Regions from separate parts of the Peribacillus sp. FSL M8-0224 genome, predicted to be linked through region 2. Evidence: riboswitches for the same ligand, from Rfam matches in the RefSeq annotation. Region 2 holds a riboswitch; each other region holds the start of a gene.
What was found. Region 2 has a riboswitch for thiamine pyrophosphate ahead of thiC (phosphomethylpyrimidine synthase ThiC). Riboswitches for the same ligand answer to the same signal wherever they lie in the genome.

Region 1 (4,606 bases), 1.6 Mb from region 2:
CTCAGGATTTTGAAAGACAAACGTCATATGATCTGTTGGATTTTTCACCATTTTAATGGGGTTCCCCAATAATTCATACGTACCTTTCGTTTTTATGAATTGCATCAATGCATGCAAAAGTGTACTCTTGCCCGCGCCATTTTCTCCCCTGATCACAATCCATTCTCCTGAATGCACCTTCAGCTCTTCAACCTTGAGTTTTTCCTCTTTATTCCGAAAACCGCTAAATCCTTGCACATCCAGAAGGGGTAAACCATCTGTAAAATGGTATTCCCTAGTGGGTGCATTACTCTGTATATATTCATCCCAAACACCAGGGAACCAAATTCCATGTTCTCTCATTTCATTTTTATATAGGGAAAGAATGGTGTCTCTTGGACCATCAGCTATGATTTGACCGTCATCGTTTAAAAGCACGATTCGTTCGATGAATTCTAAAACATGGTCAATTTTATGTTCGACGATAATAACCGTTTTGTCTTTTCCGACTTCCTTCAACAAGTCCCAGATTTCTTTCGTTCCTTCTGGATCAAGCATGGCGGTCGGTTCATCTAAAAATATAACTTCTGGTTCAAGGGCCAATACTGAAGCAATTGCCAGACGCTGTTTCATCCCGCCTGATAATGTGTCAATACTTGTATGGTCCAGGTTCAATCCTACTTTACGGAAATGATTTTGAATCTTCTCTTTCATTTCTTCTTTAGGGACGGAAAGATTCTCTAGGACAAAGGCAATTTCCTCATCGGCAAATGGCATGCAAAACTGGCTATCAGGGTCTTGAAAAACATACCCCCATGAAGAAGGGCATTTCAATTTCTCCGCTTTCATCGGGACTTCGATGGAATTCGGAATCAATCCGCTTAACACTTGCAACAGAGTGGACTTACCACATCCAGATGGTCCCAACAATAACACTTTTTCTCCCTGATCAAATGATAGTGATAGGTCCTTGAATATCAAAGATTCATCACCGGGAAATTTCATTCTTAACTTTTCAACAGAAACGATTGGTTCCATGGCCCTCAACCTCTTCTTTTAATCAAGTTCTGCATAATCTTTATTGGAAACCGGACGCACAAGATTAGTTACCCCTGTTGCTTCCAGGACTTTAACTAGATAATAAGCGGTCACACCTGCAAAGAATATGGAACCCACAAACCTCGCTATCATGAATAACGATAGATTCCAAGTAGAAAGCGCACCTATTTCCCCGTATGCAAAATCCATGATAACTGATGCCAGGCAGGAAGCCATCGCAGCTAAAACGGCCACCGGCATATTGAATTTTTTATATTTGAACCCCATGAACACCAGTTCCGCGAACAAACCTTGGACCACCCCATATAACAGTACAGTCAGCCCCCATGGGGAACCTAGAAAGAATTCCCCTGAAGCTGCAGCTATCTCCGCCAAAAGTGCCACACCCGGTTTCCGTAAAATGAAAAAGGCGACAGGGCCAGCTATAAACCACATTCCATAAATAAGTTGATCCAGATGTAATCCTAATGGTTTAACGGAATAATAAATCGAACCCCAAAGGATATAAACGATTCCAAATGCTACCGCAATCACGATCGTGACTAATATATCCGTTAATTTCAATCCTTTTTTCATTGTTTCATTCTCCTTTTATACTTCTAATGTTTCCTTATGAACGGGCCATGTCTCTAAACGATAAGCCATTTCCCAAAATGAGTATTCATATTGGCTGCTGAGAATAAAATGCTCTTTCATTCTCGCCTTATCTTCTTCAGTTACTTTTTCAGCAATCTCATCCAGCCTCGCAATTTGTTCTTCCACCAAAGTGCGGAACCACTCTCCTCCGTAAGCCGCTATCCATTCTTGATAAATCGGCTCTTCGGGCATGCACCCTTGCAGCTTTTCACCTATCTCATAATACAGCCAGTAGCACGGCAAGATAGCTGCAATAACATCTCCTAAATGTCCCGAATAAGCCGCACGATACATATGGGAAGTATAAGCATAGGCAGTCGGGGCAGGCTTGAAATCTTCCCGTTCTTCTTTTGTGATGCCTAATCTCTCGGAAAAATTCTCATGAAGCTTCAACTCCGCTTCATATGTTCCTTGTGCATGGCCGGCAAGCCTGCTTGTTGTATGTAAATCTGTAGCTTTGACTGCCCCTAAGGCTTGAACTCTAGCAAAATGAGATAAATAATAGGCATCTTGCATGACATAAAAACGGAAACACTCCAATGGCAATGTGCCATCTCCTATTCCTGCTACAAACGGATGATTAAAACTAGCTTCCCAAATGTGATCAACTTCCTTACGGATTTCCTCTGAAAACTTCATGTCCATTACCTCCAAATTGTATTTTTTCATTGAACGATACAGAAAAAAACACTTATCACCCCTTTTTTTGCAAACAAAAAACCACTTTCTTAAACGTAAAGAAAGTGGTTGTACAAGAAATAATACAGAAATGTATAGTTCCAGACCCCACTTCCCTACGCTGGTATAAACCAGATCAGGTTCTAAGGGTCTTAAAGTCATACTTTAATCTCAGCTTTTGTGGGTAAAAAATCAACTTTTACCTATAAAGCACCCCTAGTGGTACAAATTGTATATTAAAATTCATTTGCCTTTATATTAACACGATAAATCCAATTGTCAAACGTATTAGAAAAGTTTTCTTGATTTAGGGTTACTAAACTTTCAATCTTCCATACCCACATAACCACGATCTATTAAACCATTGTTAATCCACCATTTACGGAAAGAGTTTGCCCCGTAATATACCCTGCCTCTTCCGAAACGAAATAGGAAACAGCACTGGCAATGTCCTCTGGTTGTGCTAGCCGGCGGAATGGAATCGCTTTTTCCAAGGCGCTAGCTATACCTTCATTATATGAGCCTATTTCTTGAAATAGGGGCGTATCAGCAGGACCTGGCGCTATACAATTGATGTTGAGTTTATGACGTGCCATTTCTCTTGCTATCGTTTTTGTAAAGGCAATAACCCCTCCTTTAGCAGCCGAATAAACTGCTTCTCCACTTGATCCGACTCTAGCTGCATCGGATGCAATATTTACTACCTTACCGTATCCATTTTCAATCATGAGAGGTAAAATTTCCTTGCATGTATGGATCTGCCCAAGTAAATTAATATCGATAATCCTTTTCCATGTGCTGGGATCACTTTTTAAAAATGGTTCCACCTTATCCCAGCCTGCATTATTAACCAATATATCTATTCTATGATAATAGTTCACTGATTCTTCGACGGCTTTTTTTACACTTTCTAATTTCGTTACATCACAATGGACCGCTCTGGCTTCAAAACCCGACTTTTCGATTAAAGAAACCGTTTCCTCTGCATTTTTAAGATTAATATCAGCCACGATGACGTTAATATTGCGAGAAGCCAATTTTTTTGAAATTTCTCTGCCAATTCCGCTTCCAGCACCTGTGATAAATGCCATTCTTTTTGTCATCATATTCCCCTCCACTTTCACTATTTCGTCAATATGGATTTATTTAAGCTGCTTGCTTATATATTGTCAGTTATCCTTTCATTAATCATTTCCCGGAGCCGGAATTTCTGAATTTTCCCGCTTGCCGTACGAGGAAAGTCATCCATTATTTCAATAAATTCAGGCCAATATTGTTTTGCCAATCCCTTTTCCAGGAGAAATTCCTGCATGGAATCCAGCGTGATCGGGCTCTTCCCCGTTTTCATACTGATACATGCACATGCTTTTTCCTGAAGACGGGAATCTGGAACCGCAATAACCTGAGCACTAGAAATATCCGGGTGTTCATACAGTACATTTTCTACATAAGCGACTGGAATATTTTCACCGCCACGTATGATTATGTCTTTGTTTCTTCCAGAAATCCGGATATACCCGTCTTCATCAATGAATGCTCGATCACCGGTAATGAACCATCCGTCACTATACTCAGCTAACGTATCATTGATTCGTTTAAAATAGCCGACAAAAAGAGCCGGACCCCTTACTAATAAAGAGCCTTCTATATTCGGGGCACAGATTTCCCCTTCAAAATCCACTATCTTTAACTCCATACCCGGAAACGGGATTCCGTCGGTATTCGTCAGTTTTTCTTCTGTATCTTCAAGTCTCGTCAAGGTTACCAAGCCATCTTCCGTTTGTCCCCACCCTGACAATATCTTGAACGGTACTTTTTTCACGGCCTCCTTTACTAAATGCCTGGGAATCGGGGCACCCAAAGCTACGAAGACTCGCAGCGAATTGAGGTCATACCTTTCTATCCCCTCCATCTGAACCGTATCTTGCAGAAAAGGAGTGGCACCCGCCGTAAACGTTATCTTTTCCTTCTCAACCCATTCAATAAACTCTCTCGGATTCCAAATGTCTTGATAGATTCCCGTACCTCCAATATGTGTTGGGAGCCTGACTCCATAACCAAAACCCGTTTGGTGAGCGAACGTTGACGCCATGAAAAGAACGTCATCGGATTTTAAATGTAAGCGGTCAATCCAATAATTTGTCGATATACAAAGGGTATTATGTGTATGCATAACTCCTTTTGGACTTCCCGTGGTTCCCGAGGTAAAGATAATTTCAGTCACATCATTGGGGTCATGTGTGATTTCATCCAA
Region 2 (4,606 bases):
AGATTGCCAGTAATGGAAAATTGTATATATTTGAAAGCGGAAAAGGGAAATGAATATATGGTTCCCCACCGGAAAAGGTAAGCCATTTTGCGAAGAAAGAGGCAGGCATTTTCCGAATAGTTATTCTTTTTTTATTGGTTGTGGTTTATTATTGTAATAGTGTAATTTTTACGAATTCAATATTGGGGAAAGAGGGGTGGACATTTTGCTGAAGGCAGTTTTTTTTGATTTAGATGATACATTACTATGGGATCAGAAAAGTGTAAAAGAAGCTTTTGTGGCCACATGCGAAGTTGCCAAGGAGAAATATGGTCTGAATGTCGACGAGTTTGAAGAAGCGGTGCGGAAGGAAGCGCGTGATCTTTATTCTTCTTACGATACATATGCATTCACTCAAATGATCGGAATCAACCCATTTGAGGGACTATGGGGGAATTTTCAGGATGATCATGATGAATTCCGGAAGATGGCCGGGATTGCACCGGCTTATCGGAAAGAAGCGTGGACGAGGGGCTTGAAGGCATTAGGGATCGATGACCCGGAATTTGGGCTTGAACTGGCAGAACGTTTCCCGGCCGAAAGACGCAAAAAGCCATTTATCTATGAAGAAACATTCCGTGTTCTGGATGAATTAAAAGGGAAGTACAAATTGCTATTGCTAACGAACGGATCTCCTGAACTGCAAAATACCAAACTTGAAATAACGCCTGAACTGGTTCCTTATTTCGACCAAATCGTGATTTCAGGCGCATTTGGACGAGGTAAACCGGATGCCTCCATTTTTGAGCACGCTTTGGAAATCATGGAGCTTGATAAGGATGAAGTATTGATGGTCGGCGATAATTTAATGACCGATATCCTTGGAGCATCACGGGTAGGCATAAAGTCGGTTTGGATAAATCGCCATGATAAGGAACGGAATGAAGTGCTTCCAACCTATGAAATCAAGCATTTAGAGGAGCTTTTCCCTATCCTTGAGAGCCTGGGGAATTAATTGGCGGTCCTCCTCCAAATAACAAATTTTAAATGATTGCAGAGAAAATATTAGGTCTTTCAAATTATTTACAGAATGAAAAGGGTGAGATATAGTTACCCTGTAATCAATTAAATTATTCAGACTAGGGGTGTCCAATAAAAGTTGGGCTGAGAGAGAAGCGCTTAAGCTTCTTAACCCTCAGGACCTGATCTGGTTCATACCAGCGTGGGGAAGTTAGAATCTACTAAACGATGACATTTCAATCGGTCATTTCTGTAGTCATACTAACGTTAGCCGGGTCTTAAATATGAGACCTGGCTTTTTCGTGCGAAATGGATTGGATTTTGTCCTTTTTAAATGAACTTAAAAAGGAGAAATGAAATCATGAAGAGTAATTCAGTAAATGACATGAACGTTTCAATTATGTCCAGTTTTGCCGGGAGTAAAAAAGTGTATGTTGAGGGATCTAGACCCGATATTAAAGTACCTATGCGTGAAATTGAGCTAAGTCCGACAACAGGGGCATTCGGCGAAGAGGAGAATCCGCCTTTACGTGTATATGATACAAGCGGCTTCTATACGGATTCAGAATATCCGATTGATATTCATAAAGGCCTTGCCCCGATTAGACGCAGCTGGGTTCTGGAACGGGAAGATGTTGAAGAGTATGAAGGGCGTGAAATAAAGCCTGAAGATAACGGATATAGAAAAGTGGAGTCACAATCCAATGCCGAAGTTTTTCCGGGATTGAAAAGAAAACCATTGCGTGCGGTGAAAGGGAAAAACGTAACCCAGCTCCATTATGCCCGCAAAGGGATCATTACTCCAGAAATGGAGTTCATTTCGATCAGGGAAAATGTAGCCCCTGAGTTTGTAAGGGAAGAGGTAGCTAGCGGGCGGGCAATCATTCCGGCAAATATTAACCATCCTGAAAGTGAGCCCATGATCATCGGACGTAATTTTCACGTGAAGATAAATGCGAATATAGGAAATTCAGCTGTCAGTTCATCGATCGAAGCTGAAGTGGAGAAAATGACTTGGGCTACACGATGGGGTGCAGACAACATAATGGATCTTTCCACAGGAAAGAATATTCACACGACGCGGGAATGGATTATCAGGAATTCACCTGTGCCGGTTGGGACGGTTCCGATATATCAAGCATTGGAAAAAGTGAATGGGGTCGCGGAAGATTTAAATTGGGAAGTTTTCCGGGATACATTAATCGAGCAGGCTGAGCAAGGTGTCGATTACTTCACCATACACGCTGGTGTACTTTTGCGATACATCCCCATGACAGCAAAGCGAGTTACGGGTATTGTTTCCCGGGGAGGCTCCATCATGGCACAATGGTGCTTGGCCCACCACCAAGAAAGTTTTCTCTATACACACTTTGAAGAGATTTGTGAAATCATGAAGACGTATGATGTTTCTTTCTCATTAGGTGACGGTCTCCGTCCGGGATCCATTGCAGATGCAAACGATGAGGCACAATTTGCGGAATTGGAAACACTTGGGGAATTGACGAAGATTGCTTGGAAGCACGACGTTCAAGTCATGGTGGAGGGACCCGGCCACGTACCGATGCATTTGATTAAAGAAAATATGGATAAGCAGCTGGAAGTCTGTCAAGAAGCACCATTCTATACCCTGGGACCATTGACGACGGATATAGCTCCTGGATACGACCATATCACTTCTGCGATTGGTGCTGCCATGATTGGATGGTTTGGAACTGCCATGCTTTGCTATGTGACACCGAAAGAGCATTTGGGACTGCCGAATAAAGAGGATGTTCGGGTAGGGGTCATTACTTATAAAATTGCAGCACACGCAGCTGATCTTGCAAAAGGCCATCCGCAGGCAAGAAAACGGGATGATGCCCTTTCGAAGGCTAGATTCGAATTCCGTTGGAGAGATCAATTCAATCTTTCCCTTGATCCTGAAAGGGCGGTTGAGTATCACGATGAAACTCTTCCGGCAGAAGGGGCCAAAACAGCCCATTTCTGTTCAATGTGCGGACCGAAATTCTGCAGTATGAGAATCTCTCAGGACATTCGTGATTTGGCGAAGGAAAAGGGTCTGGGTTTTGAGTCGGTAATCGATGAAGGGCTTAAAGAAAAAGCGAATGAATTTAGGAAAACGGATGGGGAAATCTATCAATGATTCCGACGAGAGGGAGAATTCGATGAATCGGGTAATCCAGATAAAAGTTGAAATGAAACAGTTGGAAACTCAATTGGAGCAGCTGAAAAGGGAGCTGAACATTTTTCGGGAGAATTGTAACCATGAATTTGTGAAAAATGATTATAGTCAACAATGTACAAAGTGCCACTTGATCGAAAGTCTGCAATGGTAATGATTCCATAATCGTCCTTATGGAATGACTCCCTTAATCATGTTGGACATTCAATCACAAAACATGATTAAGGGGATCTTTCATTACTATTTACATACTTGTTTTATTAATATGAAGAGGAGGAGGGACAAGCCATCCTTTTTCCTTATTCAATCTAAGGAAGTCAGCACCCAATGCAGCTTTGTTGGTATGGAATTGCGCAAACATCTGTGCAATATCCTCGCGGATGCATTGACCCATCATTTGGCTGCAAGCAACTAATCCTGCATTAATATCGATTGATACTGAAGCGGAGATTTCAGGATCTTGAAGACGTGCCCCGACGGGAATATCCTCCAAATTAGCTTTAGGCCTTTCAGGTGGTGAGGGAGGCAGTCCTACGTTATTTTATTTTAATAATGATTCAAGTTGGTCATGTTCCTGTTTTTCTTGATTGATCACTTCAACAAGCAATTTATGCAGGTCCTTGTCGCCAGTATGATTAAGCATGGTTTGATGACAGGCAATCAACCCTTTTGTAGTGGTTAGAAATGCCCATGTTCCAAATACCTCTCCGTAATGCATAGGCTCATCTTTCGGATTTCCGCTTAAAATTCCCATAACCATCCTCCTTGAAATTCATTAACGCATTTAAGTTACCCTGAATTCATCCAAGCATGCATCGTTGATGTTTGGGAAAGGTTAGAGGGCTTTTAATGCTTACCCTTTTATTCCTTGCAGCCATTCTTGATAACATTCATCACAGAGCATTTCATTTCTATCCGTGTCAGTAACTTGAAATGTTACGACATGGATTTTTTTTTCTTCCGTGACATCACTACAATAGAAGCATTGATGTGTCATTAGAAATCCTCCCATGTATATAAAGTGTTTATAGTTTAAAGCGCCACGGTTTTTTTATACAGAAAAAATGGTTCAGCAGCTTATTGGTCTTCTTGGAAGAGTTTAGACTGAATAATCCGGTTGGGGTTTAACATACTAAACGTGTTCGCTTGATTGATAAAATGAGGAGGGAAATACAATGCAAAACCAAAATCAACAAGGTCAAGTACACCAGAACATGCAAACGGGTGCCATTCCCCCACAATTGAATCACGGTGGTCACGAAGTATTCGATGTACATGAAGTGCTGTCGGGAGCGATTGGTACTTTAAACACGTATACTCTTTTGCGTCAGCATGTCCAAGATCAGGAATTACTCGACATTCTGGATCGTCAATATCAGTTCATCCAAGATGAATATAATATTTCATTGGAGTGCTTCCAAACGG
Region 3 (4,606 bases), 650 kb from region 2:
TCTAAGTTGTACGATCGAGACTCCTCCTGAAACCGATTCTGCAATGATTTTGGTCAATTCTTCTATTGCTATGGACTCTTCCGTAACTAAATACAGGCTTAAATCAATTTGCGACTTCTTCACTTAGTTTCACCTCATGCATCCAGATTTCCTTATCCATTCTTGATATGGCATCGATTAATCGCACACGGAAAGTACCTGTTCCTTCATCCTTTTGAAGGGTTGAGGCTGCCAGTTCCCCTGATATGCTCATTGTTGATATACCGGCAATTGCGGCAGAATAGAAATCATCGGTGACTCCGGAAAAAGTTCCGATAAGAGCAGTGGACATGCATCCGGTACCTGTAACATTAGTTAAAAGGAGGTTCCCGTTATCGATGATGGACGTATGTTTTCCATCGCTGACCGCATCCTTAGCTCCGCTGACCACGATGATGCTATTCAATTCATTTGCCGCTTGTGCAGCCAGCTCGGCATTGCTAATCGCAAGTTCCCCCGAATCCACTCCGCGTGTAACGGTATCCCCACCCATCATTGACAGGATTTCACTCGCATTTCCGCGAATGATTTGGAAAGTAACCTTACTTAGGAGCTCTTTGACTTGCTCTGTACGATAGGAGGTGGCACCAACTCCCACCGGGTCCAAAATGACCGGGATGTCCAGGGCATTTGCCGTTTTACCGGCAATCTCCATTGCTTCCAAGGCTTTATCATCGATCGTACCGAAATTCAGGACCAATGCATTTGCTAATTTGACCATATCCGCCACTTCTCTTGGGCTCGATGTCATTACTGGTGAACCTCCGATGGCAAGGGTGGCATTTGCACAGTCATTGACCGTAACAAAGTTTGTGATTTGGTGAACGAGTGGTTTCCTTTCTCTTACCTTCATAAATAAATCGGCTGAAGAAATCTTCATAACAAGTCACTCCGTTCTTTTTTTGAATATGAATGAAAATGATGGACAGGTCCATGACCTTTACCGATTGAAAAGCTATTGCTTATCGCTTCGGAAATATAGGTCTTGGCTTGTTCGATCGAGACTTGCAATGGCAGTCCATTTGCCAGGTTAGATGTAATGGCGGATGATAGGGTGCAGCCCGTACCATGAGTGTTTTTGGTATGAATGCGCTCTCCCTTGATCCAGTGGAAGTCAGTACCATCATAAAAAAGATCATTTGGATTTCCTGCTGCATGGCCGCCTTTAAGTAAAACGGCTTTGGGACCCATTTCTTGTATCGAAATGCATGCCCTGTAGAAATCTTGTTTCGTCCGAATCGGGAAGCCAGTAAGTACTTCCGCTTCTGGTACATTGGGTGTTACAAGAGTTGCAAGCGGAAGCAATTCCGTTTTTAAGGCAGAGACGGCCTTTTCGTCGAGCAAATGGTGGCCGCTTTTGGAAATCATGACAGGGTCAAGGATAACGATGGCAGGCATGAAGGTTTTAAGGGACGCAGCGACCGTTTCCACGATTTCTTTAGATCCAAGCATGCCTATTTTTACTGCATCGACAGGAATATCTTCAAAGATAGCTGCAATTTGATCCGATATGATAGCTGTTTCAATGGGCTGTACAGAACGGACTTCCATTGTGTTTTGGGCGGTTACGGCTGTGATGGCAGACATTCCAAATACACCATGTGCAGAAAATGTTTTTAAATCCGCTTGTATTCCAGCACCGCCCCCTGAATCAGAGCCTGCGATCGTTAATGCTGTTTTCATAAAAAAACCCCTTCATATAATTATTTTTTAGCAGTATTTTAAGTAATATGAAAGCTAAAATCGCCCCTGCGAATGAACTGAACATAAAAGCCGGTAAAAAACCAAAAAGAGCAGCTTTTTCTCCCAATAGGAGGGTTGCAAGCGGATAACAGGCCAGGGAACCGAGAATGCCGGTCCCGATCACTTCCCCTAAACAGGCGAATTTTAAGCTTTGTGTTTTTCGATAAAGGATGGCGGCCAAAAGTGCACCAATCATGCTGCCGGGAAAGGCGAAAATTGAACCGGTACCAGACATGTTTCTAATGATGGAAACTAAAAAAGCTTGTGTCACAGCATATGTAGGCCCCAATAGAACCGCCGTCAGGACATTTGCCAGATGTTGAATAGGAAAGATTTTTGCAAATCCTGCAGGGATGAAAATAAATGAACTGGTCAGCGTCGTTAAAGCCGTGATCATGGCTGTCAATGTCAGTTTCTTGATAGGATTCATCCTCATGTCAACCACCTACAGAGGCCAATCCTGCTCATTTTGAACCATGTCCCAGAATAAATATTCATATCGGGAAGTAACCAAAAAGTGCTTTTCTAATCTAAGAAGTTCCTTTTCAGGCATGCCTTCCGTCAATTCTTCCAACAAAGTGATCAGCCACTTGTGTGCTTCCCCGAATTCAGGAGATGAATAGGACCTTATCCAATCTGCGTAGCGATTGTTTTCCAGTGCTGCTCCATTTTGTTCTTTTAATAGCAAACCGATTTCATAATAATCCCAAGCGCAGGGCAGGAGACAGGCGATCAAGTCTGCCAAAGTCCCATGCTGAGCTGCATTTAGCATGTAACCTGTATAGGCTAGAGTGGTTGGAGTAGGTTCTGTACTTTCCAATTCCTTGGAGCTGATCCCGAATTCGGAAGCATAATGCCGATGAATATCCATTTCCACTTGAAGGGTTTCATTTAAAATGCTCGCAAATTTTGCCATGGTTTCGATGTTATGGGCTTTGATGACACCTAAAGCAAAGAGCTTGGAATAATCCATGAGATAGACATAGTCCTGCTTCAGGTAATAGGCAAATTTCTTTTCAGGAAGTGTACCGTTTCCAATTGCCTGGACAAAGGGATGTGAATGGTTCCTTTTCCAAATCTCTTTTGCCCGTGCATGCAGTCTATCACTGAATGTTTCTAATTTTGTATTCTCCATTGTTCATCCTCCTATAGAATGGCTCCTTTTGTTGAATAAAAAACCCCGTTCCTGAATACGGAACGGGGTAGATGGATATAGTCTGTAAAATGGACGATATCATCCACTTCCCTCCGCCGGTATGAGCCGGTTCAGGTTCAAAGGGTCCGGAACTAATTCCATCTCAGTCTTAAAAAAGACTCCCCTAGTGGTGTGAATTGTATGTAATTACTGACATCATATCAGAAAGACAAGAAAATGCAACCCGTATTTGAAAGAGGAATCACTTTATGTCCAGGAAAAAAGGGAGAACCAGGTAATTGACTTTTGAAGATTATTAGGTTAGAATCATTTCTACATCATTATATATCGAATTCTTATCCAGAGAGGTGGAGGGACTTGGCCCTAAGAAACCTCGGCAGCGGACCCGTTTAGGGAACTGTGCTAAATCCAACAAGCATATGCTTGGAAGATAAGAAGAGCCGTACGGACACTGTCAGCCTCTTCTTAAATTAGAAGGGGCTTTTATTTTTGGGAAATAACGTTTAGTGACATACTAGAAAAGGTATATATAATTTGGTGAAATCAAACAAGTTGATAAAGTTTAGCTAACTAGAAGCAGGCACTAGGACGACTGGGAAAGGAGCCATTTACATGGCAGAATTATTTAAGAGGATTGAACAGAGGAAGGCAAAACTCATTGAAGAGCTATTGGCCAATGGAGTATACAAAACCTCTGATGAAAGGCACCTTTATGATGCCCCATTAAAAGTACTTGAAGATGAATATAAGATTGTTATAAATAGACCTAATAACGAGTCACCTTCTGAATGGATGACATAGTAAACGGAATACAATATTTGGATTTTTGGATAAGGGATATGATGTAAGCATTCGCAGTCTACACTAGTGGATGCTTTTTTTGCGTTTATTAGAAAACGACACAAATTATACATAATTAAATAACAAAATAGGTGTTTTGTCACATTTGACCTATAAAATAACACATTTAATTTCTGAAAAATAGTTGATTTTAACTAGTGGTTTCATTATGATGAAAGTGTAAAAATATTGAATAAATGGGAGGTGACTATGATGCCTTGCCGTAAGGTAACTATAGAAAAAGTAGAAGAGAAGAGACAGGAAATGATAAAGTTGGGAGCGATTTACGGCTTAACAAGTCTGCTGACTGTACAAGCCAGTCAAGAATTGGATACGCTATTGAATACGTTAGCAAGTAAAAGAGATTCTGAATATTTTTCCCTTCAAGAAGCATATAGGTATTTTTAAATTAGCAATTCGACCTGTATTAATCTGAAAAAGCTACTGCTCAAGGCAATAGCTCTAAAGAATTATATATTAAATATCGACACGTTTACCTAGAATGATCAAATCCCGCTCAATGCCATCCATCTCGGCAACTTGAGGTAAATGTGCCCATTCTTCAAACCCGAATTTGGAAAAAAGCTTAAGGCTTGGTGTATTATGGGCGAAAATGAAACCCAATAAAGTCTTAACGCCTAATTTTGGACTCAATTCAATTGCCTTTCGAATCGAAATTTGTCCAATTCCTTTTCCCCGGAAATAATCATCAATGTAAATACTGATTTCGGCAGTGGAATTATATGCCGGTCGGCCATAAAAGGATTGAAAGCTCATCCATCCAGCGGTTTTCCCTTCTATAGTAATGATATATAGCGGTCTACTTTC

Region 1: it holds a riboswitch for thiamine pyrophosphate, as region 2 does, so the genes downstream of both, tenA (thiaminase II) here and thiC (phosphomethylpyrimidine synthase ThiC) in region 2, are expected to answer to the same signal.
Region 3: it holds a riboswitch for thiamine pyrophosphate, as region 2 does, so the genes downstream of both, tenA (thiaminase II) here and thiC (phosphomethylpyrimidine synthase ThiC) in region 2, are expected to answer to the same signal.

What each region holds. Positions count from the first base shown of each region.
Region 1 covers NZ_JBBOOJ010000001.1:1,979,137-1,983,742, reverse strand. The annotation lists gene MKX49_RS09545 (ABC transporter ATP-binding protein) at 1-1,017, opposite strand, end outside; gene MKX49_RS09540 (ECF transporter S component) at 1,036-1,614, opposite strand; gene tenA (thiaminase II) at 1,630-2,313, opposite strand; TPP riboswitch at 2,449-2,580, opposite strand; gene MKX49_RS09530 (SDR family NAD(P)-dependent oxidoreductase) at 2,709-3,455, opposite strand; gene MKX49_RS09525 (AMP-binding protein) at 3,512-4,606, opposite strand, start outside.
Region 2 covers NZ_JBBOOJ010000001.1:403,850-408,455, forward strand. The annotation lists gene MKX49_RS01975 (histidine phosphatase family protein) at 1-53, shown strand, start outside; gene MKX49_RS01980 (HAD family hydrolase) at 206-994, shown strand; TPP riboswitch at 1,111-1,225, shown strand; gene thiC (phosphomethylpyrimidine synthase ThiC) at 1,361-3,142, shown strand; gene MKX49_RS01990 (hypothetical protein) at 3,165-3,335, shown strand; partial or broken gene MKX49_RS01995 (DUF3231 family protein) at 3,426-3,935, opposite strand; gene MKX49_RS02000 (hypothetical protein) at 4,035-4,178, opposite strand; gene MKX49_RS02005 (spore coat protein) at 4,357-4,606, shown strand, end outside.
Region 3 covers NZ_JBBOOJ010000001.1:1,055,420-1,060,025, forward strand. The annotation lists gene thiE (thiamine phosphate synthase) at 1-123, opposite strand, end outside; gene thiM (hydroxyethylthiazole kinase) at 104-919, opposite strand; gene thiD (bifunctional hydroxymethylpyrimidine kinase/phosphomethylpyrimidine kinase) at 916-1,722, opposite strand; gene thiW (energy coupling factor transporter S component ThiW) at 1,691-2,212, opposite strand; gene tenA (thiaminase II) at 2,228-2,917, opposite strand; TPP riboswitch at 3,009-3,113, opposite strand; SAM riboswitch class I at 3,271-3,375, shown strand; gene MKX49_RS05110 (Fur-regulated basic protein FbpA) at 3,551-3,739, shown strand; gene MKX49_RS05115 (aspartyl-phosphate phosphatase Spo0E family protein) at 3,989-4,186, shown strand; gene MKX49_RS05120 (GNAT family N-acetyltransferase) at 4,256-4,606, opposite strand, start outside.